3 regions of the Cyanobacterium sp. genome follow, and region 2 is predicted to be linked to each of the others. Evidence: predicted binding sites of a transcription regulator. Region 2 holds the regulator's gene; each other region holds the start of a gene.
What was found. The regulator NtcA, encoded in region 2, controls nitrogen genes in cyanobacteria. The targets are predictions, from matches to a motif close to TTTGTANCNNNNGNTACAAA.
Positions count from the first base shown of each region.

Region 1: ACXITR_RS10925 (ammonium transporter) is a predicted target of NtcA. The motif match lies at 8,362-8,381, and genes of this name have one in related genera.
Region 3: ACXITR_RS07735 (DUF4278 domain-containing protein) is a predicted target of NtcA. The motif match lies at 3,426-3,445, and genes of this name have one in related genera.

Region 1 is NZ_JBSZCP010000053.1:49,036-60,035, reverse strand. Features, by position in the region: gene atpD (F0F1 ATP synthase subunit beta) at 1-1,055, shown strand, start outside; gene atpC (ATP synthase F1 subunit epsilon) at 1,188-1,592, shown strand; gene ACXITR_RS10970 (4'-phosphopantetheinyl transferase family protein) at 1,712-2,404, opposite strand; gene ACXITR_RS10965 (tetratricopeptide repeat protein) at 2,514-3,281, opposite strand; gene ACXITR_RS10960 (hypothetical protein) at 3,319-3,771, opposite strand; gene ACXITR_RS10955 (2Fe-2S iron-sulfur cluster-binding protein) at 3,797-4,282, opposite strand; gene ACXITR_RS10950 (V4R domain-containing protein) at 4,333-5,007, opposite strand; gene ACXITR_RS10945 (phycobilisome protein) at 5,036-5,509, opposite strand; gene ACXITR_RS10940 (hypothetical protein) at 5,524-5,958, opposite strand; gene ACXITR_RS10935 (V4R domain-containing protein) at 6,017-6,733, opposite strand; gene ACXITR_RS10930 (pentapeptide repeat-containing protein) at 6,917-7,744, opposite strand; gene ACXITR_RS10925 (ammonium transporter) at 8,491-9,960, shown strand; gene queC (7-cyano-7-deazaguanine synthase QueC) at 10,080-10,745, shown strand; gene ACXITR_RS10915 (peroxiredoxin) at 10,823-11,000, shown strand, end outside.
Region 2 is NZ_JBSZCP010000013.1:73,565-84,564, forward strand. Features, by position in the region: gene ACXITR_RS01780 (cation-transporting P-type ATPase) at 1-2,475, shown strand, start outside; gene ACXITR_RS01785 (CPP1-like family protein) at 2,566-3,198, opposite strand; gene gltB (glutamate synthase large subunit) at 3,566-8,200, shown strand; gene ntcA (global nitrogen regulator NtcA) at 8,298-8,975, opposite strand; gene fabI (enoyl-ACP reductase FabI) at 9,122-9,907, shown strand; gene ACXITR_RS01805 (DUF29 domain-containing protein) at 10,037-10,492, opposite strand; gene ACXITR_RS01810 (DUF1902 domain-containing protein) at 10,679-10,918, shown strand.
Region 3 is NZ_JBSZCP010000039.1:9,489-20,488, reverse strand. Features, by position in the region: gene ACXITR_RS07750 (phycobilisome rod-core linker polypeptide) at 1-1,159, opposite strand, end outside; gene ACXITR_RS07745 (thiol-disulfide oxidoreductase DCC family protein) at 1,394-1,777, opposite strand; gene ACXITR_RS07740 (aldo/keto reductase) at 1,835-2,803, shown strand; gene ACXITR_RS07735 (DUF4278 domain-containing protein) at 2,806-3,231, opposite strand; gene pflA (pyruvate formate-lyase-activating protein) at 3,558-4,286, opposite strand; gene thiL (thiamine-phosphate kinase) at 4,368-5,369, shown strand; gene ACXITR_RS07720 (response regulator) at 5,442-5,822, shown strand; gene trmFO (FADH(2)-oxidizing methylenetetrahydrofolate--tRNA-(uracil(54)-C(5))-methyltransferase TrmFO) at 5,862-7,199, shown strand; gene ACXITR_RS07710 (NAD-binding protein) at 7,206-8,594, shown strand; gene ACXITR_RS07705 (helicase C-terminal domain-containing protein) at 8,627-10,129, opposite strand; gene psb28 (photosystem II reaction center protein Psb28) at 10,254-10,589, shown strand; gene ACXITR_RS07695 (MogA/MoaB family molybdenum cofactor biosynthesis protein) at 10,675-11,000, shown strand, end outside.

The DNA of each region.
Region 1 (11,000 bases), on a different contig from region 2:
TAGATACTAAACCTACCGTATTTGAAACTGGTATTAAGGTTGTTGATTTATTAACTCCTTATCGTCAAGGTGGAAAAATTGGCTTGTTTGGTGGTGCTGGAGTTGGTAAAACCGTTATTATGATGGAACTTATCAATAACATCGCTATCCAACACGGTGGAGTATCTGTGTTTGGTGGTGTGGGCGAGCGCACCCGGGAAGGTAATGACCTTTACAATGAAATGATTGAATCTAATGTAATTGATTCTGAAAACCCTGAAAACTCCAAAATCGCCCTCGTTTATGGTCAGATGAACGAGCCCCCCGGAGCTAGAATGCGTGTGGGTTTATCGGCTCTTACCATGGCGGAATACTTCCGTGATGTAAGTAAACAGGACGTATTACTATTCATTGATAATATCTTCCGTTTTGTACAAGCAGGTTCTGAAGTATCTGCACTTCTCGGTAGAATGCCTTCTGCGGTAGGTTATCAGCCCACCCTAGGTACTGATGTAGGAGATTTACAAGAGCGTATTACCTCCACTAAAGATGGTTCTATTACTTCTATCCAAGCGGTATATGTGCCTGCGGATGACTTAACCGATCCTGCCCCTGCTACTACCTTTGCTCACTTAGATGGTACTACTGTATTATCCCGTGGTTTAGCTTCTAAGGGTATTTATCCTGCGGTGGATCCTTTAGATTCTACTAGCACCATGTTACAGCCTAGTATTGTGGGTGAAGAGCATTACAACACTGCCCGTGCGGTACAATCTACTTTACAACGTTATAAAGAGTTACAAGATATTATTGCGATTCTTGGTTTGGATGAATTATCTGAAGAAGATCGTTTAACTGTTGACCGTGCGCGCAAAATTGAGCGTTTCTTGTCTCAGCCTTTCTTCGTTGCTGAAGTATTCACTGGTAGCCCCGGTAAATATGTTTCCCTCGAAGATACTATCAAAGGTTTCCAAAGAATCCTCTCTGGTGAATTAGATCATTTACCTGAACAGGCTTTCTACTTAGTTGGTAACATTGACGAGGCGATCGCCAAGGGTGAAAAGCTCAAAGGTTAAGGACAACTAGCAAGACACTCACGGGTTAATTATTCGGAGTGATTATGGAAGGAAAGGCAGGAAAATATTAATTTTGTCTTTCCTTTTTTCAAGAAAAATAAAATTATAAGTATTAAATTTTTAGTTTCAATTATGACTTTAACAGTAAGAGTAATTACTCCAGACAAGACTGTTTGGGATCAAGATGCTCAAGAGGTAATCTTACCTAGTGGCACTGGACAGTTAGGGATTTTAACTAATCACGCTCCCCTTTTAACTAGCCTTGACATCGGGGTTTTGAGAGTACGCACCGAAAAAGATTGGAAATCCATCGCTGTGATGGGTGGTTTTGCTGAGGTGGAAAATAATGAGGTCAAAATTCTCGTTAATGGTGCTGAGTTAGGAGAATCCATCGACAAAGAAAGCGCCAAAGGTGAATTAGAAACCGCTGAGGATGAGCTAAAATCTGCTAATGCTAGTGGCGATCGCCAAGCACAAATCAAAGCAAACTCTAATTACAAAAAAGCAAGAGCTAGACTTCAAGCAACTAATAGCTAAATATAATTTACGGTAGGGTGGGCAATGCCCACCATAAAAATTGACAATTGTTTATGGTATTTGTAATACGACACTTTAATGAATAGTAGTCATTTAAACCTTTGATAATCTAACAACGATTAAGAGAAAAAACCTATTTCTTTTACTTCCTTAAAAGTCAACTGCTCAGGTAACATATTTCTAGTTTTTATCGCCACCGAAACCAAGTAATCATCCTCTACTTTTAAGTTTTTTATCTGCCATTTTGTTCTAATATTTGCAGAAATAATCTCCACTTCTTCACTCAAGAAATTATAACTTAATTCAATAGTATCTAGCCCCCCAGATAAACCTTCCCCAGTGGCTTTTAAATAGGCTTCTTTTGCTGTCCATAAGGTATAAAATAGCTTTGGCTCATTTTCTTGATTTTGTTTGATGATTAAGTTAAATTCCCTAGGGCAAAAAAATCTTTTAGCTAGTTCTTTATATTTAACTTTTTTTTTAATATTTTCTATATCAATCCCTATTAATTGGTCAGAAATGCCATAAACAATCCAGTTATCAGTATGGGATAAATTAAAATATAAATGGGGATAATTTTCTAAAAAAGGCTTTCCTTTTTGGCTATAATTAAAACTAATTTTATCTGGATTTATGTTGAGATATTTACTTAAAAGAATCCTTAGATTTGCCCTAGCGATACAAGTGCGATCGCCCTGTATTTTATTCTTAAAACGTTGGATTTTATCCAATTCATCTGGTGATAAAAGAGATCTCAAATAGGGTAAATCAGACAAAAAATTATCAGTATTTAATAAAAAAAGATCAAGCATCGAAAAAATTTACAATAAAAAAGCCCTTCTATTTCCCGACTTTGCAACTAATTTTTAACAAGGGGTTTAAACCCCTTGCTCCCTGATACCCCACAAAAATAAATAAAAACTAAGAAAATAACTTTGTCCCGATCAACATTTTGCCATTGCTACCATTACCATGGGAACTGATTTCATGGACATTTCTACTCATTTCTCTGGCTTGGTGATAACTGTCAATTTCTCCTTTTTCAAAATATAGTAAAGAAGCCTTACGTAAGTCATCCACAGCTTTTTGTTTTTCTCCAGATTCTAAATATAAAATACCCCGTTTATGGTAAGCCTCCGCATAATCTCTATCTTGCTTAATAGCTTCCGTATAATCGGCGATCGCCCCTGAAACATTGCCCAGCTTACTATAACTATTCCCCCTTTCAAAGAAGAAAATAGCAGAATTAGGCTTAACCCGTAACTCTTGGGATAGGCTTTCTACCTGACGTAAATTACTAACAATTTCCTTTATCTCCCTAGTCTCTGCATTCAAAGCACTAACATTTTGGTCTAAACTATCCCTAACATTGTTTAAACGCTCATTAAAGCCTAGTTTCAAATCCTCTATCTGATTACCAAAATCAGCCTTACCCATCACCATCGCCTCCTTCAATTCCCCATGATTAGCTTCCACCATGGTATATAGAGACTCTATTTTTTGTTGTTGAGCATTAAAAGCGTCAATCAATCTTTCCTCCGACTGCTTACGGCTAAAAACATTACAACCAACCCCCACCGTAGAAGCCACCGATAAAGGAATGATTTGACCAGTAACCGCCGAGGCGATCGCACCTAGAGCCGTAACACCTAAACCCACATAACCCAAAACATCAACTTGCTTATCCATAACCTTAAAACCTCTCTTAAATAGTAACAATAAAAAATTAAACCAAAACCGCACAATTAAGCTCAAAAATAGGAATAGCCAACTTAGCCTCCTCAGGAGTCAAAAACTCAGCAATAGCCTTGAGCATCACATCATAAGTATCAACATTATCATCCTCAAACTTATAAGCCTTAGAAATAGTTTGAAACCAGAGCAACATATTAGTACGTAAACGCTCCATATCATCAAACAACAAAGCCGCCGCCGAATAGCGCAACAAATCGACCATATCACGCTTACAAGTTACATAAAAATCCTTAAACTCAGGATTACGTTTTTGCTTACCAATCCGAACCGCCTCAATAATATCCTCCGCACCATCCCTAATTTTGACATAGGCACTCATGCGTAAATCCTTAGTAGCAAAATAGTTATCCAAAAACCTTAACTCATAATCCTGTGCATAGCGTCCATCAGCCTCAACCGTTAAATCCGCAAATTGTTTTAACATAACAGCAACTCCTATATTTTAAAAATTAAACAACATCTTCCGTTTGAGCAAGATAACTATTAACCTCACCCTTAGTATTTTGTAGCTGAGAAATCATCGAACGAGTAATCAACTTACCCTCCTCCACCAAAATCTTTCCAGAAATAGGGTGAAGAATATTTTTCTGAGCGCGTCTGCCAATCAAAGCATCCACATCATCAATTTGGCTCAAATACATCCCAGAAGGTAACTCAACCACCACCCCCTCGCCGATAACCCTAGCCTGACAAGCAAGACGAGAATTCATCTTACAAGTAGTAATCACCTCCAGAGTTCTTTTTTCCCGACGATTAAGGGGCGATAAACTGTCCATTCCTTCCTTGATGTAAACGTGACAAGTGGAACACATACCCCGTCCTCCACACTCTTGCATCACATCCAAATCATTTTTTAGCAAACCAGATAAAAGATTATCATTAGTCTGAATTGCCGTTTCCGTACCGATAGGATCTAACTTGATTGTTTTTGCCACAACTTTTAAATAAACCTCTAAAAACTCAACTACTTATTTTTGCAAAAAGATTATAAACTGGTCATCTCACTACGGGAAAGCCGCTCCATAATAGTTGGATGATCATGTCCCTCCTCTAACCATCCTTCCGTCAACTTAATTCTTTCTGCCAAACCAATGACAAAATAATTAGCCTCAGCCCCCATCGACTCACAGCTAGTTTGTACACAGCCCAAATCTTCCCCCGTCAACTGACTAAAGAAGGAACTTAAAATTCCCGCTTCGGGTTGACAAGAAAAATGCTTATCCTTAGGAGCAGCGGCGGCAAAAGGAGAATTGATCGTTTTCACCACAATAAAACCTTGGGGATAATAATCAAAATCAAATTCTGCCACCCCCCAACCGTGGGTTTTCCAACATTGTTTGAGGCAACTAATAAACTCCGCCATCTCCATTTGAGCAAGGGGACGCTCATAATATTCGCTCACCTCATTGATAAAGCGACGATAAAAACTTTTCCCCCACCAACGACCGCAATTATGGAGTACCACACTAGAAGCCTGTCCAATTTCCTCCTCCAAACCGTCATAAATTCCCTGTAAAAGCACCTCGGGCAGGGCAATTAAACGAGAACCTTGGCGGGTTTCTAGTAGTCCCAACTCAAAATCACCTTGTACATAGGCATCAGGGGAAAAATAATTACCCTTAAGCGGTTTTTTCTCGACTAAATCTGCAATAGAAATCATTAATTTATCTCCTATATCTAAATATTCTTTAAACCCTTACGCCATCTTTAACTAAATATTCCTTAGCTTGATTCAAAAACGGCTCTAAATCATTCATCTGAGAAGCATTAAGGAAATTTTTTAGTTCTGCAACTAACAGAGAATGAACTGCGGAGTCAATGGATTGAGACTCCCTAGCCTGAACAATATCCGTTAGCCATTCCAAAAGACGACGTTCCAGAAATTCAGGATTATTAAGTAACATTGCCATGGCGCTATATCTAGTAATTAATAGCCAATGTTGTAAAGAAGTTTCTAGGGCTTTTTCTTGACTATCGGAAAATTTAGCTACCAATTTATCAGCGACGATTTGGAAAATTTCAATTTCCCTATCCCTTAAAAGGCGATAAACTTCCATTTTGCTCTGAAGGCTATTGATGCAATTAGAAAAAGTTTCTAAATCATCCCTTTGTAAGTAGTTGAACTCTGCTTCGTGGATTAGTTGTTGTAATTCTGGGTACATAGTTTTATCCTTAGTTAAAATAAATCAGATAAATCATTCATTTTCAATTCCGAGAAAGGAGGAGTGGAGGTTTCTAATTTTTTCTCGATAATTGGTTTTTGGGCAATATTCGTCTTAGGGTCTTGTGTTTGTACTCCTGCCCAAGGAAACCTTTGAAAAAAATCTCCCACTTTCATCTGTAAAGAAAGGTTAGTAATAATAGGTGAATCACTATCAGTGTTGTTGAGATGGGAAGTGTAGGCAACCATTTTTTTGATGCCCTTCCAGTTATGGTGAGTGAAAAATTCTTCTACTCTTAAATTAAGGTTCGGAATAAAGTCATCTGCATTAATTACCTCTTGGGTTGTTGTGGGAACAGATGAAGGTTGATTTCGTTTAATACCGCGCCAATTGGCGTTGGAGAAGAATTGCTCAACACTGATGTCAGAAAATGTTGGTGTTAAGCTCATATAATTTTCCCGATTAGTTGAAGTTGTGTAATTATTAAACAGTTATGGAAAAAGTCCATTACTTAAGATATTCACCGTTGACTAATTTTTTCTGAATATCCTTTGCCCCTGCCCCTTCGTTGTGCCAGAAGGTAGCCGCATCGATGCGATCCTGTTTTCCTAACAAGAACTTGCAATAGGTTTCACCCATGGAGTAGCACTGAATTTCGATGCAATTTAACTGCTTATTAATAAAACGGCTAAAAAATCCAGCCATCAATCCAGCGTAGATGTGACATACGGGTTTGCCCACGTCTCCGAGGGTACGAGCAACGGCTGAATCAAAAATATTAACGAACATAAAGCCATTTTTTTGCTCACTCAAGTCCACATCCCAGTTACCCCAACCTTGGGTCGTAAAAGGCCACCACCATGCTTCTAAGACATAAAGTAAATTCATATCATGAACATCTTTGGGGTATTCATATTCTTTTTGGAACCAATTACAGAAAAAGTCAGCATCACGGACTCCCCAAGCCTTACCAATGTTGTACATTACAACACTAGATGCAGGGCCGACTTCTTCTTCTAAACCTTCGATTAAACCAACGATAAAATCTTCGGTTACTAATACGTTACGAGATTCGTTCCAATCGGTAATATCTCCGTTGATGGTGTCGAAGTGAAAGAAGTCTTCTATGGTGTAGTGATCATGTTTTTTGGGGTATTGATTCTTCCAAAGATTTTTGGAAATTTTCTCAACTATACGATTAGGTTTTGTAGGTGTAAAAGTCATAGATATTATTGTCCTTTGCTACTTAAAATGTTTGTTTTGTACAATTTTAAAACTATCTCAAAACCAACCTAAATATAGTGTAACTGTGTTTTTTCCTCTGTAGTAATTTCTTAAACATTTCTACACAATAATCAGATTTTTGTAATGTTTTCTTAACTAAATATAGAATTTATAGTGAAAAGTCTATTTTTTTAGTAAGGATTGAATCGTTAAACTTTTTTCTTCAATTATGTTAGGTAAATCCTGAACAATAAGAGAGCATTTGCTAATAAAAGAGTTAGTCCATTTTTCTAGCCATTTAAGTTGTATGGTGGTTGCTTGATGGTTTAGGGAGCCCGTGAAGGTAATTTTGCAGTTTTTATCCATGGAGAATTGTTCTAACCATTCCCCATCAGGGCGCGACTGTTCAAAGTTTTTAGAGGTAATCATGCCCCCAAGATAACGGCTGGTAATTTTTGCTATTTCTTCAAAATTGGTGACCACATCGGCTATGGTGATTTTATGGGCAACTGCTCCTTCAAAGGATGATACAACAACCATTTTCAAGCTAGTAGGGTCAAAGCCTTTATCAAATCTGGTAGAGTTATCATAGACTGCTCCTCGAAAGTCTGCACCACCAATATGAGTACCATTAAGGAAAGTACCGCAAAGATCTGCTTTAGTGAAGTTTGCCTTGGTGACAAAGCTACCTGTTAGATAGGCTTCTTTGATATTCGCTTTACTTAAATTAGCCCTAATTAGATAGGCTTTAATAAAGTATGCTCCTTGTAGGTTCGCTCCTTTTAAATTTGTACCTGTAAGGTTTGCTTCGTTAAAGTAACAATCTCTTAAGTCTGCTTTGCTTAAATCTGCGCCCCTTAAATCTGCATAGCTAAAATCAGAGCCTTTAAAGTTTGCCCCTTTCAAATCTGCATTTTTTAAGTCAATTCTTCTTAGCTGTAATTTGGAGAAGTCTCTCTCTCCCCAATTATATTGGGCTTGTAGATCTCCATTTATTGTCATTATTACCATTTACTCTACTCCTAGTTTAAGAAATATCCTTAGTATTACAACTATATTACTTTATATACTTATTTGAAATTATAATTTTTATCTGTATTAATAATTACTTTTATAACATTTATATTTGTCTAAAGCTATGAGTATATTTACTTTTTTTACATTTATTAATTTAACTAAATAATTATTTGAAATTACGTTGTCATAATTAAGTGTTTTCACTGATCCCTCTTTAATAATCCTTGTTTTATGGGTTGTTTGTGTAAGTATGATCTTTTTTGCTTAAATGTTGTCTTATATAAAATGAAAGGGTCATATTAACTTTTATTGAGAGGTCAAGGTATTTATTTATAAGAAAATATATCAACTTTAGTTTAGGGGAAAAAGATTTTATTAATAATATTTATTAGTTAGTCATCATATTGAGAAAGTTAAAAATTCTACGGTCTTATTTTTTAAGTTCAATAAAACTAAGTTTGACCATGAGTCATTATTGGTTTTGAATAGATAAAAATTGCAAACATCATTATTTTTTTGAAGAGCAATGGATGGGTAATAGTAATAGTATTATTTCTCAGTTAAGGTGTGTTTTTCTTGTTTTTAGTCTATTTCTCTAAGATGTTGAGGATATTGTATTGTTTGATACAGAAACAATGATGGTAAACATATGAATATCTATTAGTCATTGAATTAAATCATTAAGTCTTCTTCTTAAGTAGGCAGAAAATTAGATAAACTTTCATTAAACTATGGTGATAATGTCAAACAGAGCAAAGAAAAAAACGTCAAGGTCTCATGATCAAGACAGTTTTATACTAAATTCTATCGGATGGCTACGTAGTAAGCTACCTTCCTATTGGGTTGCTTGTATTCCCGTCAGTGCTTTAATTTTTGTAGTGTGGAGTTATTCCGCCCAAGCTCAAGGTTTTGATCCTCCTGAAACCCTAGAGGAATTGAGAGTTGTTTTAGACTCTATTTTCTTGTTGGTGGCTTCTATTTTGGTAATTTTCATGAATGCTGGTTTCGGGATGTTAGAAACTGGTTTTTGTCGTCAGAAAAATGCCGTTAACATTCTGTCTAAAAACTTAATCGTTTTCGCTATTGCTACCATCGTTTATTGGGCGATAGGATTTGCATTCATGTATGGTAACAGTGAAAATGATTTCATCGGTTTGGCTGGATTCTTTTTCGATGGAAGTGGCGCACCTTATGGCTTAGATGAGTATCCTGAAGCGGTTCCTCCTGCCATTGAGTTTTTGTTCCAAGTAGCTTTTGCTGCAACGGCCGCTACTATCGTATCTGGTGCGGTGGCGGAGAGAATCAAGTTCGATGCTTTTTTAATCTTTAGTGTATTGTTGGTAGGTATTTCTTATCCTATCACTGGTTACTGGACTTGGGGTGAAGGCTGGTTAGATGGTTTAGGCTTTGCTGATTTTGCTGGTTCTACCATTGTTCACTCTGTGGGTGGTTGGGCTGCATTGATGGGGGCGGCGATTCTTGGTCCTCGTCAGGGTAAGTATTCTTCTGATGGTCGGGCAAATGCTATTCCCGGTCATAATATGAGTATTGCGACTTTGGGATGTCTTATTCTTTGGATTGGCTGGTTTGGTTTTAACCCCGGTTCTGAGTTGGCGGCTACTGCGAATGTTCCTTATATCGCTTTGACTACTAACTTGGCGGCGGCAGCGGGTGGTATAACTGCTACAGCTACTTCTTGGATTAAGGATGGGAAGCCTGATTTATCCATGATTATCAATGGTATTCTTGCTGGTTTGGTAGGTATTACGGCTGGTTGTGACACTGTCACTTACTTCAGTGCTATTATCATAGGTGCGATCGCAGGTGTAATTGTGGTATTCTCTGTGGCATTCTTTGATAAAGTTCTTAAAATTGATGACCCTGTGGGTGCTACTTCTGTTCACTTAGTGTGTGGTATCTGGGGAACTTTGGCTGTGGGTATCTTTGGTACTGGAGACGAAAGCATTGTTACTCAAATCATTGGTATTCTTAGCATTGGTGGTTTTACCGTTGTAGCTAGTTCTATTTTCTGGTATGCCCTCAAGGCCACCATTGGCATTAGAGTTCATGAAGAAGATGAGATTAAAGGTCTTGATATTGCTGAACACGGTATGGAGGCTTACAGTGGATTTGTGAAGGAAGCGGATATTCTTTCTGGCGGTTTCGCAAGTTCTATGACTGATGAAGTGTCTTCTGGTGCTGAAGGTTAATTTTGTTTTAATATTTTACTCCTATTTGTAGTTTGTTTCCTCTTCTGAGTTTTTGGAGGGGGAAATTTTTTTTGCGGTGGTTTGGGTAAACTATTAACTAAATTTATGTTGCATTTTCTATGACTAAAAAAGCTATTGTATTATTATCAGGAGGTTTAGATTCTGCCACTAGCGGTGCGATCGCCCTTAAGGAAGGTTATGAAGTAATTGCCTTATCATTTCGTTATGGGCAAAAACACTTCAAGGAATTAGAAGCCTCTGGCAATGTGGCAAAATCCTTGGGCATCAAAGAACATTATATTATTGATGTGAATCTTTCTTTGTGGGGGGGGTCATCCCTTACCGATGCCACCATGAATATTCCCCAAGATGGGGTTAACCCCGAAGAAATACCTTCTACCTACGTACCGGGGCGTAATACGGTGTTTATCTCCATTGCCCTTTCTCTTGCCGAAGCCAAAGGCGCCGAAGCTATTTATTTGGGAATTAATGCGGTGGACTATTCTGGCTATCCTGACTGTCGCCCCGAATATTTGGACGCTTTCCAAAATCTTGCCAATCTTTCCTCCAAGGTAGGGGTAGAGGGAAAAGCACCTCAATTAATAGCTCCCCTTGTAATGTTGTCGAAAGTAGAAATAGTACAAAGGGCGATCGCCCTTAACGTGCCTATCGAAAAAACATGGTCATGTTATCAGGGAGGAGAGAAACCTTGTGGAGTATGTGATTCCTGCCGTATTAGAAACAAAGCTCTGATAGATGCAGGTTATCCCGAATTGGTGGGGTAAACCAGAAAAGAATTATTAAGGAATGTAAAGTTATAATAAACATGTAGCAAATTAATCAAAAGATAGGAATTATAATTATGGCTCTTAGTGTAGGCACCAAAGCCCCTGACTTTACCACCAAGGATGATCAAGGAAATACCGTCTCCCTAGGGGATTTTGCGGGTAAAATCGTAGTAATGTACTTCTATCCCAAAGATGATACCCCCGGTTGTACGAAACAAGCTCAAAGTTTCCGTGACAACTACGAAGAATATC
Region 2 (11,000 bases):
GTAACGGTAATTAACGCCGTTATTGGCTACGTGCAAGAAGCTAAGGCAGAAGATGCCATCAACTCCTTATCCAAATCCGTCACCACCGATGCCACCGTATTTCGGGAAGGCTCAAAAATTCGTTTACCTTCCAAGGATTTAGTCCCGGGGGACATCGTACAATTAGTATCGGGGGATAAAGTACCCGCTGATGTGAGATTATTTGATATTCGTAACTTACAAGTAGATGAATCTGCCCTCACGGGGGAATCGGTACCCGTCCAAAAAGCCATGGAGGTGTTACCCTCAGATACTCCCCTAGCCGATAGAATCAATATGGCCTATGCAGGAACATTTGTCACCTTTGGACAAGCCATGGGCTTAGTGGTAGGCACGGGGAAAAATACGGAGGTGGGTAAAATCTCCCAATCCATGGAGAAAAGCGTCAATTTAATGACTCCCTTAACCCGAAAATTTGCCGAATTTAGTAATGTATTACTATATATCATCCTTGGTTTAGCTAGTTTTACCTTTGTGGTAGGTATCGGGCGAGGACAAGCCCCCGAGGAAATGTTTGAAGCAGCCGTCGCTTTGGCGGTAAGTGCTATTCCTGAAGGTTTACCTGCGGTGGTAACCATTACCTTGGCCATCGGGGTAAATCGCATGGCGGCCAGAAATGCCATCGTACGTAAATTACCCGCCGTGGAAACCTTGGGGGGTGCTACGGTTATTTGTTCTGATAAAACGGGAACTTTGACGGAAAACCAGATGACGGTGCAGGAAATCTATGCAGGGCAACAAAGCTATACCGTTACTGGGGGTGGTTACAGTTCCAAGGGTGATATTAAACAAGGGGAAGAAATAGTGGAGGATTTACCCTTTGCTCTCCAAGAGTGTTTAATGTGTGGTTTACTTTGTAATGATTCTGAGCTAAAACGGAAGGATAATTATAAGATTGTGATCGGAGATCCTACGGAGGGGGCTTTAATTACGGCAGCTTCTAAGGTTGGTTACAATCAAGCCCATTTTAATAATACTTTTTCTCGCCTTGACTCTATTCCCTTTGAGTCGGATTATCAATACATGGCGACTCTCCATGACACCAGCGAACATCATCCCGATACCCCCAGGGTTATCTATGTGAAGGGTTCGGTGGAGAAAATGTTGGAACGGTGTACCCAAGCCTATGATCTTCAGGGTAATCTTATGGAGTTAGATAGAGAGACTATCCTTGAACAGGTAGAATCCATGGCATCAAAAGGTTTAAGGGTACTGGCCTTTGGTCGTAAAGTTGCCCCTGATCATCAACATTCCATTGATCATGATGATTTGGAAGAAGAGTTGGTTTTTATTGGTTTACAGGGAATGATTGACCCCCCCCGTGCCGAAGCCATTGCCGCTGTCCATGCCTGTCAAAATGCAGGAATACAGGTAAAAATGATTACAGGGGATCATATTTCCACCGCCAGTGCGATCGCCCATCGTCTTGGCATTAACAAAAACGGTAATCTCCTCAGTTTTGAAGGGAAACAAATATCCAAAATGGAACCCCACGAACAAGAACAAGCCGTTATCGACGGTTCCGTATTTGCAAGGGTAGCACCAGAACAAAAATTACAACTGGTGGAAATTCTCCAATCTCAGGGAGAAATCGTCGCCATGACAGGGGATGGAGTCAACGATGCCCCCGCCCTCAAACAAGCCCAAATCGGCATCGCCATGGGTCAAGCAGGAACAGATGTGGCAAGGGAATCATCGGATATGCTCCTCACGGACGATAATTTTGCCTCCATCGAAGCAGCGGTGGAAGAAGGACGCACGGTTTACCAAAACCTTAAAAAAGCCATTTCTTTTCTCCTTCCTGTGAATGGGGGGGAATCCATGACCATTCTGATTAGTGCGCTCTTAGCCCGAGAATTACCGATTCTTTCCTTACAAGTATTATGGCTGAATATGATCAACTCCGTCACCATGACCGTACCCCTCGCCTTTGAACCCAAATCCCCCGACACCATGAAACGCCCCCCCAGAGATCCTAACGAAGGGTTACTTTCTGGTAATCTTTTAAAACGGGTGTTAGCTATTTCCGCCTTTAACTGGATTCTCATTTTTGGGATGTTTGAATGGGCGCAAGACTACTACAGTGATGCCGACAACTCCTTGGCGATCGCCCGTACCATGGCAATCCAAGCCCTCGTTTTAGCCCGAATTATCTACCTCATCAGTGTCAGCGAACTAGGTAACTCCTTGATCGCTAAATTAAAAGGACAAAACATCTCCCTAGGCAACGCCTCCGCCATCTCCTACGGCATCATTGGGGCAGTCGTTTTACAAATTGTTTTTAGTCAAGTTCCCTTTATGAATACCCTTTTCCGTACAGCACCCCTTGACCTAACCCAGTGGTTAATCTGCTTAATACCCGTACTACCCATGATACCCGTTGCCCTAATCGTCAACAAATTTTATCCCCCTCATCGCTCACCAGTTCAAAACTAATGGTTAGGGGAGCATTGCCCACTATCATCAATTAGATTGGGAACTATCTCTTTAACAAGGGGTTTAAACCCCTTGCCCCAAACCCTAAAACTAACGAGTAAAATTAGCCGATAACCACAAAAAAGAAAAAGTTAATAGACTCACAAATTGATCACTAGAAAAACCTAAACTCAATCCAGAATTAGCCACCACCGTAGCCAATAAGCTACTCACAGAAATAGCAATCACAAAACCAAAAAAGCTAACCCCCACCGAGCGCCAAAAAGCCTTACTCTTTCTAAACACAAAAAAGAAACTTGTTCCCAAACCAAAGGTTAACAACAAAGGTAAAATTTGAGAATCTTGGCTAAACACACTAAGCAAAATTAAGCCCAAGAAAATTAAACCACTAATGCTCAACTCCTGCATCGAAGGTTGATCAAGTAAATCAGTTAACCAATTAGGGGATTGACTTTTATTTTTGGAATAATTAAAAGAAATAGGGGATTTTTTTGTCTCCACTACCTTCTCAGGAAATCGAATTTGTTCAGGCACCTTAATCTTTCCTTCCTGCCTCAACTTCAATCGATCCATAATTATGGCATCATAAGCTATTTCCACATCATCCCTGATTTGAGCATTGCCCTCATTCTCTTTCAACAAAATTTCTTTTGCCCTCTGGATTTCCTCAAAAGACGCTGACTCTTCCACTCCAAGGGTATTGTAGGGACTCAAATCACTCATTTTTGCTTTGTCCTCCTAACCTAATTAACTATTATTATTAGTTGATTTTTTATACTATTTATCCTAATTATTGCCCATTATAGTCTCTATTGACCAATTGATTTAAGAGAAAAACAGAGAGCATAGCAAGAAAAAAACTCCGTTAGAACAATTGTTTAAGCCCTATACTATCTTTTCTTCTGATCGATCGTAAAATAAGTAAATAATTGATAACAAAACCTAAAAAAGCCTTAACAATTCTTTATAATAGTAGAAACATATCACCATGGTTATTGAGTAAGGTAAAGCCCTGTCTTACAAAAGTGCTAAATTATGATAACCATCATGAAGTAATATAACGAATCTAAGCGTATAAGGTCAATATATAATGAACGACTACAATAATAGCAATTTAACACCATTTCAAGGACAACCTTGGCTAGTAAAAGAGAGAGATGCTTGTGGTGTAGGTTTTATTGCCTACCAAGATAATCGTAAATCCCATAAATTGGTAAAAGACGCACTAAAAGGTTTAGCCTGTATGGAACACAGGGGAGGATGTGGCGCTGATAGACAAACAGGGGATGGTTCAGGGATTTTAACAGGGATTCCCGTAGAAATTTTTAAGACATGGTTTGATGGAAATAACATTGAAATGCCCCCCGCCGAAGAATGGGGCGTAGGCATGGTATTTTTACCCCAAGATGAGAAGGAAGCAGAAGAAGGGCGTAAATTTGTAGAGGAAATGGTGGAGGTAGAAAACCTCAAAACCTTGGGATGGAGAGAGGTTCCCGTAAATTCTGACGTATTAGGAGAACAGGCAAAAGAAAATCAACCCCGCATCGAGCAGATTATTGTCACCTCCGGGGCAAAGCATTACAAAGGAGATGAACTGGATCGTCGTTTATACGTTGCGCGTTCCCGGGTAGGGAAGAAATTAAGCGATGATTTTTATATCTGTTCTTTCTCCTGTCGTACCATCGTTTATAAAGGTTTAGTACAGGGAGATGTATTAGAAAAATTCTATGGAGATTTAAGTAACCCTGCCTACGAAAGTCGTTTTGCGGTATATCACCGTCGTTTTAGTACCAACACTGTACCCAAATGGCCCTTTGCTCAACCCATGCGAGTATTAGGACATAACGGGGAAATTAATACCCTCATCGGTAATATTAACTGGATGAGCGTCAGGGAAGCTAATTTAGAACTACCCGGGTGGACAAAGGAAGAGTTTGAGGGTGTTACCCCCATTGTTAACATGAATAACAGTGACTCTTACAATTTAGATAGTTCCCTCGAATTGTTAGTGCGTACAGGGCGCAGTATTCCCGAAGCCCTCATGATTCTTGTGCCTGAAGCCTATGAAAATCAGCCCGAATTAGATAAATATCCCGAAATCCTCGACTTTTATCATTACTACGCAGGATTAAAAGAGCCTTGGGATGGCCCTGCATTATTGGCGTTTAGTGAAGGAAAAACCGTAGGGGCTTGTTTAGATCGTAATGGTTTACGTCCTGCCCGTTATGCTATCACTAAAGATGGTTATGTGGTGGTAGGTTCCGAGGCTGGGGTGGTTGATTTAGATGAATCGGAAATTGTTGAAAAAGGTAAACTAGGGCCCGGTCAAATGATCGTGGTGGATTTAGAAAATAATAAGCTCCTCAAAAACTGGGAAATTAAGCAGGAAATTGCTTCCCAAAAACCCTATGGACAATGGTTAAAAGAGTATCGTTTACACCTTGACAGAAAAGAGTTTGAAGCCCAAGATGGATCAACTTCCCTTCATAAGGGGGGGACTGAACTGGTTCAGTTACAAACTGCTTTTGGCTATACCCAAGAGGATGTAGAGATGATCATTACTGCCATGGCAAAGGATGGCAAAGAGCCTACTTTCTGTATGGGGGATGATATTCCTTTGGCGGTATTATCCGATAAACCTCGTTTATTGTATGACTATTTTAAACAGCGTTTTGCCCAAGTAACTAACCCCCCCATTGATCCGTTACGGGAAAATTTGGTAATGTCTTTGGAGATGCACCTAGGGGAAAGGGGTAATTTACTACACATTGAGCCGAAAAATGCCCATACTCTGGTAATTGATTCTCCTGTGTTGTCTGAGTCGGATTTGGAGTTTATCAAAAATTCTGATTTGGCTACGGTGGAGTTATCTACTTTATTCGCCATTAGTGATGGCCCTGATGGTTTAAAATCCGCCGTCGAAAGATTATGTGATGAGGCTCTTAAGGCTGTTAATGAAGGTCATCAAGTAATTGTACTGAGTGACAGATCCCCCCTAGACCCCCTTAATAAGGGGGGAATTGGAGAAGAAACTTCTTATATTCCGCCTCTGTTGGCGGTGGGTGCGGTGCATCAATACCTTATCAAAAAGGGATTACGTCTCAAAACCTCTTTGGTGGTAGATACTGCCCAGTGTTGGAGTACCCATCATTACGCTTGTTTGGTGGGCTTTGGGGCTTCGGCGGTATGTCCTTATCTTACCTTGCAAACGGTTTCTAGTTGGTGGCATGACAGCAAGACTCAGAAGTTGATGGACAATGAAAAAATCGAGAAAATTTCTGAGGTACAAGCCTTTAAGAATTATCGTAAGTCCATTGAAGCTGGATTATTCAAGATTCTTTCTAAGATGGGGATTTCCCTCCTTGCTTCCTACCATGGCGCTCAGATTTTTGAGTGTATCGGTTTAGGTGTTGATGTCATTGAGTTGGCGTTTAAGGGTACTACTAGCCGTGTGGGTGGTTTAACCTTGGGTGAGGTGGCTAATGAGGTAATTTCTTTCCATCAAAAAGCCTTCCCTGAGTTACAAGCTAAGAAGTTGGAAAACTACGGTTATATCAACTACAAAAAAGGTGGTGAGTATCACATGAACTCTCCTGAGATGGCGAAGTCTTTACATAAGGCGGTATCTGCCTATGGCACTCAAGAAGGTTATGATCATTACGAGTGGTATCGCAACTATTTACAGGAGCGCCCTGTAACTGCTTTACGGGATTTACTGGAGTTTAACTCTGACCGAGATTCTATTTCCATTGATGAGGTGGAGTCCGTAGAGGACATTGTAAAACGTTTTTGTACGGGGGGTATGTCCTTGGGGGCATTGAGCCAAGAAGCCCATGAAACCCTTGCGATCGCCATGAACCGTATTGGTGGAAAATCCAACTCTGGGGAAGGGGGGGAAGATCCTAATCGTCAAAATCTCATTGATGAAGTGGACGAAAATGGCAAACATCATTTATTCCCCCATCTTAATGGATTGCAAAAGGGCGATCGCGCCGCCTCCGCCATCAAACAAATTGCCTCTGGTCGTTTTGGCGTTACCCCTGAATATTTAATGAGTGGTCAACAACTAGAAATCAAGATGGCCCAGGGTGCAAAACCGGGAGAAGGGGGACAACTACCCGGGAAAAAAGTGAGCGAATATATCGCCATGTTACGCCGTTCCAAACCCGGTGTTACCCTTATTTCTCCTCCCCCTCACCATGACATCTACTCCATCGAGGATTTAGCCCAGTTAATCCACGACTTACATCAAATTAACCCCACCGCTAACGTATCGGTAAAATTAGTAGCCGAAATCGGTATCGGTACCATTGCCGCCGGGGTAGCCAAAGCCAACGCCGATGTAATCCAAATTTCTGGTCATGATGGTGGTACGGGTGCATCTCCCCTAAGTTCCATCAAACACGCTGGATGTCCTTGGGAATTGGGGGTTACCGAAGTACACCGCACCCTGTTGGAAAATCAACTGCGCGATCGGGTTTTACTCCGTGCCGACGGTGGTTTAAAAACAGGTTGGGATATTATCATGGCGGCGTTGATGGGCGCTGAAGAATATGGCTTTGGTAGTATTGCCATGATTGCCGAAGGTTGTATTATGGCGCGCGTCTGCCACACCAACCAATGTCCCGTGGGGGTTGCCACCCAACAAGAAAGACTCCGTAAACGTTTTTCTGGGGTACCGGGGGATGTGGTTAACTTCTTCTACTTCATCGCCGAAGAGGTGCGTTCTATCCTTGCTAAATTAGGCTACCGCAGTTTAAACGAAATCATTGGACGGGGTGACTTATTAACCTATCGTCAGTCTGCCCAACTAGCCAAAACCAAGGCTCTCGTTTTAGACTGTTTAACCAATCTCCCTGATACCAAAACTAATCGTGACTGGTTAAACCATGGCGATACCCACACCAACGGTAATGTCTTAGATGATGAAATTTTGGCGGATAGTACCATTACCGACGCTATTAACACCCATGGCACCGTTACTAAAGAGATTAAGATCATAAATACCGATCGCTCCGTAGGTGCAAGAATTGCGGGGGTAATTGCCAAACAACATGGAGATTACGGCTTTAAAGGACAGCTAAACCTCAACTTTAAGGGTACTTGCGGACAGAGTTTTGGAGCTTTCAACGTTCAAGGGATGAATATTCACCTCGAAGGGGAAGCTAATGACTATGTAGGTAAAGGCATCAACGGCGGACAGATTGTCATTGTACCTCCTAGCAATGCCACCTTTGAGGCCTCTGATAACGTCATCCTCGGTAATACCTGTTTATATGGTGCTACGGGGGGCGAATTGTATGCCAATGGACGAGCAGGGGAACGTTTTGGGGTGCGTAATTCCAAGGCTACGGCGGTCATTGAAGGGGCAGGAGATCACTGTTGTGAATACATGACAGGGGGCTTAATCGTTGTCCTCGGTAGTGTTGGGCGTAATGTGGGCGCTGGTATGACTGGCGGTTTAGGTTACTTCCTTGATGAAGAGGGCAATTTTGAAGCGAAGGTTAACCCCGAAATTGTTTCTATCCAGCGCATTTCTACCCCTGAAGGGGAAGCTCAGTTAAAAGGGTTGATTACTAACCATGTTGAGAAGACAGGTAGCAAAAAAGGTCAATTAATCCTTGATAATTGGTCGGAATATCTACCTAAATTCTGGCAGGTAGTACCTCCATCCGAGGCGGAAAATCCTGAAGTTAAGGCTCAAAAAGAGTTAACATCTGTGTAATTTAATTTGATGGGGTGGGCAATGTCCACCCTATTTTTTTTGAATATATATAAATGAAAATTGCTTGATTTCTGTGGTTAGGAAAAAAGAAGTTTTTTTAAGCAAACTGTTGACTTAGGGCTACGGGATTATGGACGGTGATTTTTTTCTTGGTAATGGAAATCATGCCATCTTGTCGCAACTCTCCTAATAGTCTGGTGACAGTAACACGGGTAGAGCCTATGGCCTCGGCGATCGCCTGGTGGGACAATTTGAGATCAATGGTGATACCATTAAGGCTAGGGATGCCAAAGTCACGACAAAGAATTAATAAAAAACTAACCAAACGAGAAGCCATATCACGGTGAGCAAGGGTTTCAATCATCATCTCCGTTTGTAAAATACGAGAAGATAAACCCTGTAACATGAGACGAGACAATTCAGGATTATCCTGTAAAGAACGTTGGAAATGCTCAATGGGGGCGGATAGTAACTCCACGGGGGTAAATGCTACGGCATGGTAAAAGCGATCGCTCTTTTGTCCTGTAATCAAAGATAGAACCCCAAAAACACTATTTTCCCGTAAAAGAGCCACGGTAATCTCTTCCCCAGCCTCATATAAACGAGACAATTTCACAGCGCCCTTGACTAAAAAATATACCCTTTCCGCAGGATCTCCAGGGAAAAAGATTGTCTTACCCCGTTCAAACTTTTCCATCACAGGGTTATACATTCCGCCCCCTATCTGACGAAACACCGAGGCGAGGGGTTGCTCTTGAGTGGGTATTGGTTGCATATATGGTAATTAATATTTAATAATTGATCGTGCAAATGACGCTTTCTATAAGAAAATAGCTTAAGTGTAAACTAGATAACCATTTTATCGTTTAATCGGTTTTACAGATCATAGTCTTTTATTTCAATCAATAAAATTTATTCATTATGTTAGATTTAACAGGAAAAAACGCCCTCATTACGGGCATTGCCAATAATCGCTCCATTGCTTGGGGTATTGCCCAACAACTGCACAAGGCAGGGGCAAACATCGGTGTTACCTACCTTCCCGATGAAAAAGGACGTTTTCAAAAAAAAGTGGGAGAATTGGTAGAACCCCTCAACCCCAGTATTTTCTTACCCTGCAATGTCCAAGATGATGCCCAAATTGCAGAAACTTTCAACGAAATCAAGGAAAAATGGGGCAAGATTGATATTCTTATTCACTGTTTAGCTTTTGCTCAAAAGGATGATTTAACGGGGGATTTTAGCAACACCTCCCGGGATGGTTTTAAAACCGCCCTTGATATTAGTGCCTATTCTCTCACCAGTCTTGCTCAAGCGGCCAAACCGTTATTAACTGACGGGGCTAGTATTGTGACTCTTACTTACCTAGGGGGGGTAAAGGTAATTCCCAACTATAATGTTATGGGTATTGCTAAGTCTGCCCTAGAAATGAGTGTCCGTTATTTAGCGGCGGAATTAGGTCCTCAAAATGTGAGGGTAAATGCCATATCAGCAGGCCCGATTCGTACCCTCGCTTCTTCTGCTGTGGGTGGCATCCTCGATATGATTCATCATGTGGAAGCTACTGCTCCCCTCAAGCGTACGGTTACTCAAACGGAGGTGGGTAATGCGGCGGCCTTTTTGTGTAGTGATTTATCTAGTGGCATTACGGGGCAGGTGATTTATGTGGATGCTGGTTACGAGATTATGGGCATGAGTCAAGGATAAGGACTTTGGCGGTGGGGTTTAATTCCCCTAAATCCCCCGACTTTGCGGGGGACTTGGCTCTGGGCGATCGCACCTTAATATCAATGTAATTTCCTCATGGTAATGTTAGTTTATTTGAACTACTAGGGTTTAGTTATCGGGAAACCAACGTTTATCTAAAAGTTGATCGATAGTGTAAGGACATTGTGAGGGAAAAATATTTAAACCTGATTTGTCCACAACGTAAAGAAAAGCATCTTCATAAATTTCATTCAAACTATTAGATAAATAATTATAAAAATTGGTTGTCATTCTTTTACTAATTTGACCACGAAAATTGGTAACTTCAGACCTCCAATGACGATAGTTTCTTTCTCTTTCTTCTTCCCAATATTCTAATAGTAATAAATGTCTAATTATTTGTTGTAAAAGACTTTCTACTTTATGTCTTTTCTCACTGCCCAAGTCGTCTAACTCCTCAATTAGATTTTCTAAGTCTAATTTATCAAACTTTTTTTCCTTTAATAATTTTAAAGTTTCTTGTATCCAAAGATAATCATCAATTTTATATAATTCTTGAAGATTTACTGAACTTGATACTGTCATAGTTTTTCTCCAAATACTCTAAATCCAGTAACTTTATTATACTCGCTCCTTTCAGGGATCAAACCCAGGGCACCCTAAACAAAAAAGTCTCCCTTTTTAAAGGAGATTTAGGGGAGCAAATCCTGCACCCTCACTAATCTGTTAGGATGATCTGAGTATGCTCCATGAATAAAAATAAGAATATAAATGAAAAAACTAATCAAACTAACCATTGAAAAATTAGTGGAAAAAGAAGAATACTTTATCGCTACCAGTAAAGATTTACAAGGATTAGTCGCAGAAGGAAAAACTATTGCAGAAGTCATTGAAATTGCACAAGATGTGGCAAAAATTCTCTGGGAATTAGAAAAAGAAAATAACCATATTACCTCAAATACTCAAGATTTTCCCTCTACATTTGAATATCCTTTAATTTTGGAGGTTTAATGGGTAGATTATCGGGTTTTTCTTACTTACAAGTAGCAAAAAAAATGAAAAAACTAGCTCATCACCTTGACCCAATGTTAAA
Region 3 (11,000 bases), on a different contig from region 2:
CGATGGAGAAGTATTGTTGCACTTCTTCACGGGAGGAAGGACCACGACCCAAAATATGACGGAAAGCCAGTTCTAAGGCACGGGAGTTAATGAAAGGCTCAAAGAATTGCTTACGGTATAAAGGAGACTTGGCAAGACGGCGGACAAATTCTTTCATGGAAATGTCGCCATTTTTTACCTGAGACTCAAGGTAAGAGATAGATTGAGAGTAGGCTTTGCTGATGTCACGCTCGAATACTTGACGATAGGCCGCTTTGACTACGTCATTTTTTTCGATGGTGGATAAGCCAGTTTTCATCACAAATTTAGGACGACGCTCGGCTGCATTGAAGTAGCTCTGAGGTAGTTGTAAGCCTTGTAAATCTTTAGATGATCTTTGGCGTATTTTATTGGCTGGGGTGGGTGCTTGTAGTTCGGCAAGAAGAATGTCAAAGTATTGGGTAACGATTTCTTTTGCTTCTGCGTCACCTTGAAAATAACCTAGACAGGATGCTTTCATGTCCAAGAGTGCAACTACGGTGGCATCAATGGAACAGGCTCTTTCTAAGACTTCCCTTAGTCCTCTGGTATTAACCACAAGAATGTTAGGATCTCCTGATACGATCGCATAGCTCACATAGCGCAAAAACCAAGACATATCCCTTAAGGACTTGGTCATGTTGCTAGGACCATAACGGGATACGTTAATAGGTCTAAAGTTTGGAGGGATAGCACCCAAACTGGGAGCTGAGGAGAAGGAGGAAAATAAACCTGTGAAGAAGTTACCTTTTTTTGCTTTGGTTTTAGTTTTTTCTTCCACAAAGGTTGCGGTGGAATTTTGGGCAGCTTTGATGTCGCTAGGTACGTCATTCCCACCACCTACCCCTGCCAAAACCATTGAGGGTGCTTGAGCGGGAGGCTTTTCAAAGAATGCCATGGGAGAACCACCGGTAAAGATACGGTTAGCTGCCCTAGAAACTATTACGTCTGAATTATTGGTGATGATTTCGGCGATCGCCAATCTTCTTAAACCAGAATCAAAGTATGTTTTTAATTCACCTAACTCTCTTTGATCGGGGAAGCGATCTTGCTGTTCTGCTTGAATAATAGTGGATACAGCTACAGTTTGGTATAATTGCGGTTTCGCTAAGGAACTACCGCCACTTGCTTTTATAGTCATTGACTCTTTTTATTTTAAAACTTTGTTTTTTAATCAATTCGTTCTATTTAGATTAAATCTTTTTGGGCTTTCTTAGGAGTTTTATTAAGTTTTGTTTCATTTTTTACCTACTCTAAGCAATACTGGATAAGGGAATGGGCAATTAATAATTGACAATGGACAATGGACAATTAATAATTAGGCATTGCGTAGCATAATAATGATTTGAAGAAAGTAGTCTAATTATTATCCCCCTTAAGGCTGATATTGAGAACGGTAGGTTTCTAGTCTTTTACCGAATAGCTGATAACGATTATCTCTAATCATGGCGTAAAGGCGATCGCCCGTATCCTTAGCAAAGGGCAAACCTTGATATATATTGACAAACCAACCACCAGAGGGCAAAACTCGAGCAATTTCTTCCGCCGCATCGCTACCCTGCCATCGTTGATTCGTTTCTGGATTAATTAAAATCATTCCTTTCTCACAATCACAGGCGGTTACTTGTACAGACTCCAAAACTTCTTCATTCTGCATGGGAGTATATACAAAAGACTTCCCCCGATCAAAACTCTCTAATAACTGCACCAGATTTACGCAAAGATTGCAGTTGCCGTCATAGATGACATGGTATTTCATAGCCATTTGTTATAATTTTTGATAAATCGCAATAAAACTTAATATTACTAATTATCCATGACTACCGACAACATCACGCAAACCAAAAAGCTGGGAAATACTGACATAGAAGTATCTGCCCTAGGGATTGGCACTTGGGCATGGGGAGACTCTTTTTTCTGGGACTATGGTAAAACCTATGGAAAAAATGACATTGAGGAAGCCTTTAAAGCCTCCGTTGCGGGGGGGGTAACTTTCTTTGATACCGCTGAAGTTTATGGAAGTGGTAAATCTGAGCAACTATTGGGGGAATTTTGTCAAGATACAGACAAAAAAATTGATATTGCTACTAAATACGCTCCCTTGCCTTGGCGTTTATTTGGCGGTAGTGTTGCCGATGCGCTTACCCAAAGTCTCAAAAACCTCCAAATGGATTATATTCCCCTCTATCAAGTCCATTGGCCTTTTATGCTCATGGGTCAAGAAACCTTGATGAATGCCTTGGCAGATGAGGTACAAAAAGGTAGGATAGGGGCGATCGGAGTTAGTAACTATTCCTCCGAAGAAATGAAAAAAGCAAAGGATATTCTGGCAAAAAGAAACATTCCCCTCGCCGTAAATCAGGTCAAATATTCCCTTATCACCCGTAAAATTGAAGCCAAAGGCATCCTCAAAACAGCCCAAGATTTAGGTGTTACCATCCTTGCCTATAGCCCCCTTGCCCAAGGATTACTCACAGGAAAATATAGCCTTGAGAGCGCCCCTAAACCCGAAGGAGCGAGAAAATTAGACTCTCGATTTAATGCCAGTGGTTTAAGTAAAATTACCCCTGTATTGGAATTTCTAAAACAACTAGGGGAAAAATATCAAAAAACTCCCGCCCAAGTATCCCTCAATTGGTTAATGGCACAGGATAATGTAATTCCTATTCCGGGGGCAAAAAATGCAAAACAAGCCCAGGATAACACAGGCGCTTTGGGGTGGAGTTTAACCACAGATGAGGTGGCACAACTAGAAGAAATTACCCAACCTTGGCTAAATACCTAAAATTAACATTGCACCCCATGTTTTTCATCGAGGGCATCCGCTTCTTTTTTCAACAGGGCCAATAAATGGTAGTTTTCATTCATATAAGCGATTTCCATACGACGCTCTAAGTTACGGCGTAAATTAGCCTGATGAATGGTAGCTAAATTACATTTTGTTTCTTCACTGACAACATTTACAGTGGGGAGACATTCTTTTTCTTTTGCTTCATTTTGAAGGGGAATGAAGTAGGGTTGTGCATTGGGATTACTATTGTAATCGATGCCACGATATTTTAAGAAAATTTTGGGTTGTAGGTGAGGAATATGTCTAGGTAGTTTTCGACGACATTCTATACCTCTATATTTACCTAATATATCTGCTTCTTTTACTTCTAGGAATGATGTTTCACTGGGTGTATGTTCATTTCCTCTATAAGACATTTTCATTTATTTATACCTCTTTTTAAATTTATTTTTATCCACTCATTAACCAAAATCATCCTTGTGCTGATGAGATGTTATCTTGGGTGCTTATTTCTATGGAGTTTTAGCACGACTAATCATATTGACTCGTTGTCACGGGAGATATTTTTTTTCTCCACACTACTTAATGTAGCATTTTTCAAATGAGATATATTTTTTCTGTATCAATCGTTACAATTAATATAATTTGTTTACAACTAAAAAGCGGTATTGGTTATGTAAACAGGAAACACTTTTAATGCTAAATCTGACAATAAACTTTACTTTCAGTGATTGTTTATTTTAATAGTCTAATTAACCAATAAATTGTAGTTTTGAAAGATTTTTGTTACTTTTTCCATCAATTCTGGAGTTGGGGGTTCAGTATTTTTCAGTTTATAGTCAAAGCCTAATTGTTCCCATTTATATTCCCCCATTTTGTGAAATGGTAATATTTCAACTTTTTCTACATTTTTGAGTTGAGAAACAAATTTTGCTAACCCTAAAACATTGTCTTCGCTATCGGTTAACCCGGGTACTAAAACAAAACGAATCCAAGTGGGTTTGTTAATTTCGGCTAGGTACTTGGCAAAATTTAGGGTAGGCTCTAAGGATACACTTGTTACGGTGCGATAGGTATCGGGATTATAGGATTTAATGTCCAATAGCACTAAGTCTGTATGTTCTAGCACTGGTTTGGCGGCGTTGAGGGTTACATAACCAGAGGTGTCAAGGGTGGTATGGATACCGATTTTATGGCATTCTTCAAAGATTGCTTGGACAAATTCCGGTTGCATTAGTGGTTCTCCCCCTGTAACGGTTACTCCACCGCCAGAGTATTGGAAATAGGAGCGATATTTTTTGATTTCGCTGATTAATTCCGGGACGGTGATTTTTTTTCCTTCTTCTGGGTGTCGGCAGTCTGGATTATGACAGTATAAGCAACGGAGGGGGCAACCTTGGGTAAAGATTACGAAGCGAATACCTGGCCCGTCAACGGTGCCACAACTTTCGAGGGAATGGATTAAGCCTGCGCTCATAGGTAATAATGGATTGACAATTACTGGAGGGCAACTGACAATTAGTAAGGTTTTTCTAGTTCTATTATAGAAATTTTGGTCATGGAGTTAATAAAAGATTTAGGGGAGCATGAGTTATTACGGCGATTGAAAAAATATTGTCATCCTAGGTTGGTGGGGGATGATGGGGCAATTTTGGATGTGTCGGAGGGTAAGCAGTTGGTGGTTACTAGCGATATGTTGGTGGAAAATGTCCATTTTAGCGATCGCACTACTCCCCCGTATATGGTAGGTTGGCGTAGTGTAGCGGCGAATTTATCTGACTTAGCAGCCATGGGGGCTTATCCTTTAGGCATTACGGTAGCCCTTTCTTTATCTCCTCAAACCCCTTGGAGTTGGGTAGAGTCTCTTTATGAGGGGATGAAAGATTGTTTAGATCAATTTGATACTACTATTATTGGGGGAGATTTAACTGGGGGAACAGTGAGTGCGATCACGAAGTGGCGCTGCGCGATCGCCATTACCGCCCTAGGAGAAGTAAACCCACCGCAAAAAATCCTCAGAAACACCGCTAAAACAGGGGATATTATCGTAATTACGGGAAACCATGGACTATCACGGGCAGGGCTAGAAATCCTTTTATCTGAAGACAAATATCAATCTATAGATGAGCAAAGCCGACAAAAATTAATCCTTGCCCACCAACAACCCCAACCCCGTCTCGATTTATTACCCCTTCTCCATGAATGTCACCCCATCACAGGGATGGATAGTAGCGATGGACTAGCCGATGCCATCATCCAAATTTGTCAACAAAGTAATCGAGGTGCGAGAATATACCTAGATCAAATTTTCATTGCGCCAGAAATTCTTAAAATCACCGATGCTAAAACCGCCCTTAAGTGGACACTATTTGGAGGGGAAGACTTTGAATTGGTACTATGTTTATCCCCCGAAAAAGCTCAACAATTAATTAATAACGGCATTACACAAATAAAAAGAATAGGTGAAATTACCGAAGAAAAAAAAGTAATTTTGATAAACAATAATAATCCAGATTCCGAAGTCTTATTAGATGTTAACGAAATATTTAACCATTTTTAGGTATAATAAATCATAAGGCTCAGATTCTCTAATTGATCTACTCTTCTTACATTATTCATCATTGATCAAATCATGATTAAAATTTTAGTAGTTGATGACAGTCATGCTCCCCGAGAGGTGATTTGTGATACACTCAAACAATTTAATATTCAAGTAGCAGAAGCAACCAACGGGGTAGAGGCGATCGAAGTATTAAAAGCCGAAAAATTTAACCTTGTGATCACCGACGTAGTCATGCCCGAAATGAATGGGTACGAACTTTGTAGATGGATTAAAGAAAATCCTAGCACAAAAAAAGTTCCCGTCATCTTTTGTTCCACAAAAAATCAAGACTTTGACATCCACTGGGCCCAAAAGCAAGGGGGAGATGCCTATATTGTCAAAGAAGAATTTATCAAAGACAAAATGCAACTTCTCAAAACTATCAAATACTTGCTCAAACAAGTAAAATAAAAATAAATCAACTCTACAGACAAGATTACAAAAAGTATAATGAGCCAAAAAGGTATAATCGTAATTGGTGGTGGTTTAGCCGGAACAGAAGCCACATGGCAAATAGCCCAAGCAGGGATTCCCGTTACCCTCTACGAAATGCGCCCTGTCAAACATAGCCCAGCACACCATAGCGAACACCTAGCCGAATTAGTATGTAGTAACTCCTTTGGAGCCGATGCCACCGATAGAGCCGCAGGACTACTCCACGAAGAATTACGCCGTCTCAACTCCATCATTATCCAAACCGCCGATAAACATAAAGTTCCCGCAGGAGGGGCTTTAGCCGTGGATAGAGGAGTATTTAGTCAAGATTTGACCCAAACCCTCGATAATCACCCCCTAATCACCCTTAAACGAGAGGAAATCAACTCTATTCCCCCCGATACCATCGTTGTTCTAGCCACCGGCCCCCTCACCACCGAAAAATTAGCCACCGAATTACAAGGCATAACAGGGATGGAATATATGAGCTTTTTTGATGCCGCCAGCCCCATCATCGTCGGTGAGTCCATCAACAAAGACATCGCTTTTTTTGCCTCCCGCTACGACAAAGGAGAAGCCGCCTATCTCAACTGCCCCATGAATAAAGAGCAGTATATCCACTTTTGGCAAGAATTATCGAAAGCCGAACAAGCCGAATTAAAAGACTTTGACAGGGAAACCTCCAACTTTTTTGAAGGATGTTTACCCATCGAAGAATTAGCCCAAAGGGGAGAAGAAACCATGCGATATGGTCCCCTCAAACCCATCGGTTTATTTGATGCCCGTCTCGGAGACTTTAGGGAAAATAAAGATAAACGCCCCTATGCCGTAGTACAACTGCGACAAGAAGACAAAGCAGGGCAACTGTGGAATATGGTAGGCTTTCAAACTAACCTCCGTTGGGGTGAACAAAAAAGAGTATTTCGTCTTATCCCCGGATTAGAAAACGCTGAATTTGTCCGTATGGGAGTAATGCACAAAAACACCTTTCTCAATGCCCCTCAACTCCTCCATGCTAGTTTACAATTTAAAACTAAACCCACTCTCTTCGCCGCAGGGCAACTAATCGGCACCGAAGGTTATACCGCAGCCTGTGCAGGGGGTTGGTTAGCCGGTACTAACGCCGCTAGGGTATATAAAAATCAAGAGCCATTGGTATTATCTCCCTATACAATGATGGGAGCATTATTCGATTTTATTAGTTCGGCTGATGCCAAGCATTTTCAACCCATGCCCCCTAACTTCGGTATTTTGCCCACCTTTGAGAAAAAAATAAAAAATAAACGAGAGCGTTATCAAGCCTATGGACAGAGGGCTTTAAATATGGTTGATACCTTATTAGCTCAAGTATAATATTTTATGAAGTTGAAATATGATTTAATCCTTATTGGTGGTAGTTTAGAAGCTATTTGGGGAGCGAAATATGCCGCTAATTTTGGGGCAAGGGTTGCTCTGATTATTGATGTAGATTTTGCCACAGAAAACGGAGAAAAATACTTATTTCAACAGTTACAAAGTGAGCTTTTATCACCCCATAGTTTTCATAATAGACAAGACATTTTAGAGCAAAAAAGACTACTAATTGAACATAAGTTATTACCTGAATTAGTAAAGCTAGAAGTTGATATTATTTTCTCTGGTTTTGAATTTATTTTAGAAAGTAATCAAACGGCTATTAAAACAAAAGAAGATATTTTAATGGCTAATGGTTATATTCTCACAACCCCTTTATATGACCATCAACATCCTAATTGGTTAGGTATTGAAGAGGTTAATTATTTAACTGGTTATGACATTTTCAAACTATGGGATATAGATTCTTTGCCAGAGAATCTTGTGGTGGTGGGTGATGATGATATAGCCGTTAACATTAGCAGTTTATTAATTCGTCATCAAAAAAAAGTCACTTTATTAACCACAAAAAAACATATTTTGCCTTGGGAAGATGCGGATATTGCTTTTTTAGTTCAATGTCAGCTAGAAGGAATGGGCGTTAATATATTAACAAATTATCAGGTAAATCAGTTTAAATATATTGATAATAGTAAATGGATTTTGGCTGGAAAAAAAGCTATTGAGTGTCAGGAAATTATTATTAGTGATAGTTTATTAAAAAAAAGAGTAGCTCTTAATTTCCATAATTTAAGTAATAAAAAGCAACCGAAATTTGATCCGATTAATACTAATATCTTTGTTAGTAATAAGTTACAGACTGATAATCATAATATCTATTGTGTTGGTAGTTTATTAGGAGGTTATAGTAATCTAAATATTGCTAGTGAGGAGTTAAAAATTGCTATTAATAATATTTTGTTTTTGAATTTTAACGAAGCTAATTATGATGTTATTCCTTATCATATTAATATAAGTTCGGGAGTTTTTAGGGTAGGTTACAGTGAATCTCAGGTAAGAAATTTATATGGAGATAGTTCGAATAGTTTTGTCGTTCAAAAAAGTTTTCTATCACCTTTTGATTTGGAACAAAAAGACGTTTTTATTAAGTTGATTATTAGTAAAAGCAAGAAAATTTTGGGCTGTCATTGTTGGGGATATAAGGGGGATTTATTGGTTAATATTGTTAGTACGATAATGAAGCAAGATGAGAATATTAATGCTTTATTTAAGGTATCTATTAGTGATGATTTTATTAGGGAAGTTGTCGATGAATTAGAGGAAAGAATAACTAAAAAGTATTCTATGGTAAAGTTTAATTTATTTGAGAGTTGGTTTATTTGGAGAAGAAAATAGTCTTTCAAACTAGAGTTGCTACAATATCGTTTCTAGTTAAACCAGTTTAAATCTACATAATTAATTTTCGCATAAGGTTCGAGCGCCTTTAACACCCTATTACCGTAACTGCGAAAACTAACCCGATTATCTAGCAAAGCCAAAACCCCCTGATTTTTGCGTACTGACACCGTCAATTGTTGTAAAGTTTTAATACCATGGGGTAATAGATATAGACGAAACCAGTCTTTTTTTTGACTTTTATAATAATTTACTTGGGAAGCTACTAAAGGATTTTCTAAGGAGGGAATTGGTAAAGTGGCCATAATCAATAGTTGGGGTGAGGGAAATTTTTCTTGATGGTGATACCAAAAATTAATACCGCATACTAACACCGTGTTATTACTAAAGTCTAGCTCATTTAGTTTGACCCTTGAACCAAATTGAGACGCTAAAATAGAGGTAATTTGAGCCTGTAATGGCACATCTTCAATGATAATTATAATGGGTTGATGGTTCACTTTGGCACTAGAAACAAGGGCGCTAATCTCTTTGGTAACCGAATTTTGAAATTCGGGGCTATTGGGGAAGGGAAATTTTTCGGGAAAATATAGTTTTAGGATGGCATTGGGGGCATGGGCAGAAAATTTGAGACAGGTATAGTTATTGTTATTAATACCCAATTGTTTTGCATAGTCTATGGCTTCTTTTTCAGGACTAAGATAGTTAGCAATAAGGGTAATTGATTTTTGTTGCCAGATATTTTTGATATTTTCAGCAAAATCTAATGGAGATGATTTAATGGTAAATTGTCCTTTGGGGCGATTAATCTCTACATAATTAATATAGTTTTTTTCATTTAAAAAATGTTCATTAAATTTAATAAGTTTATGGTACAACTTTGAATTTGTAGGCTTTACTTTTGAAATAATTTCTTGAATAATATATTTTTCTCTTGTTTCTAATAAATAACTGTTATAAGGGTTTATGGGATGACTAAAAACTGATTTAGTGAGCTTTGCTAGTTGGCTTTGAATATAGCTCTTATGTTTACCATTATCTTCTTGTAATTTGAACCAATCATAAACATCCATAGAAATAGTTAGGTATTCATTGATAAATTGGGGTAATTTATCTGCTTCTTCAATAATGGTATGGGCGTTAATACACCAATGATTATTAATAGTATATTTTAACCAACTTTGAGGGTCTAATATAATAAGAGATTTACTATCCTGTGGCTGTGTTAGTAAGTGATTAGAAACTAATTTGTTAGTACCTAAATTCTTCTGTAAAAATGGAATTTCTTGCTCTATTAATTGTGATTGATTCGCTTGTGGGGCAACGATAATAACTGTTTCATCCCAGATAAGGGCAGGGGTTAGGTAACTTAAGTTATAGGTATCATGACTAACTCCTGTCTGGATTATAGCCGATCGCCCTAGGCGCAAACCACGGGCTATCATTCTACCCATGGTGAGATGATGTACCCAATCAGAAGGGCTAAGGGAGCGCAAAAAGTTGCGTAATTCTGAGTGTACTTGGGCTTCTAACATCTTATGGGGTAAATTTCTTAGGAAAATTTTTATAATTATCCCTTAAATTTTAACGCCGATCGCCCTTGACTGTGAGATGATAAGTAAGGTTATAGTAATAGAAATATAAAGGAAAATTTTTAATATGGCTCAAATAGAATTTAGTAAAGGCATCATTGAGGAATCAATTCCTGATGTAAAAATAACACGCTCCCGTGATGGTAGCAATGGTACTGCTACTTTTCGTTTTGAACAATCACCCATTTTAGAAGGGGGTAATACCCAAGCCGTTACAGGTATGTATTTAACCGATGAAGAGGGAGAGTTGAATACTAGAGAAGTTAAGTGTAAATTTGTAAATGGTGAACCCGTTGCCATCGAAGCTATCTATATCATGAAGTCTGTGGAAGAATGGGAAAGATTTATGCGCTTTATGGAACGTTATGCCGAAGAGCATGGGTTAGGATTTAGTAAGTCTTAAGGTATGGGGGTATGTTTTAAGTGTTAGGTTCTCTAATTAGTTATTTAAAAAAGATAATATTTTTTAATTTTGTACACTTAGTTTTATGAACATTCCCCATGAAGATAAATCATTTATAACTGCTAATTGTGCTGTGGTCACTATTAGTGATACTAGAACTTTTGATAATGATAAAAGTGGCAAAATAATTCTAAATAAACTAAAAAATAGTCATTATAATATCAATTTTTACGAAATAATAAAAGATAATTGCAATGATATAAAATTGTTGACAAACCATCTGTTAACGATGGAAATCATAGATGTATTGATTTTAACTGGTGGAACGGGGATAGCATCGAGGGATAATACATTTGACATTGTCGATAGTTTATTAGAGAAAAAAATACCGGGGTTCGGCGAAATTTTCCG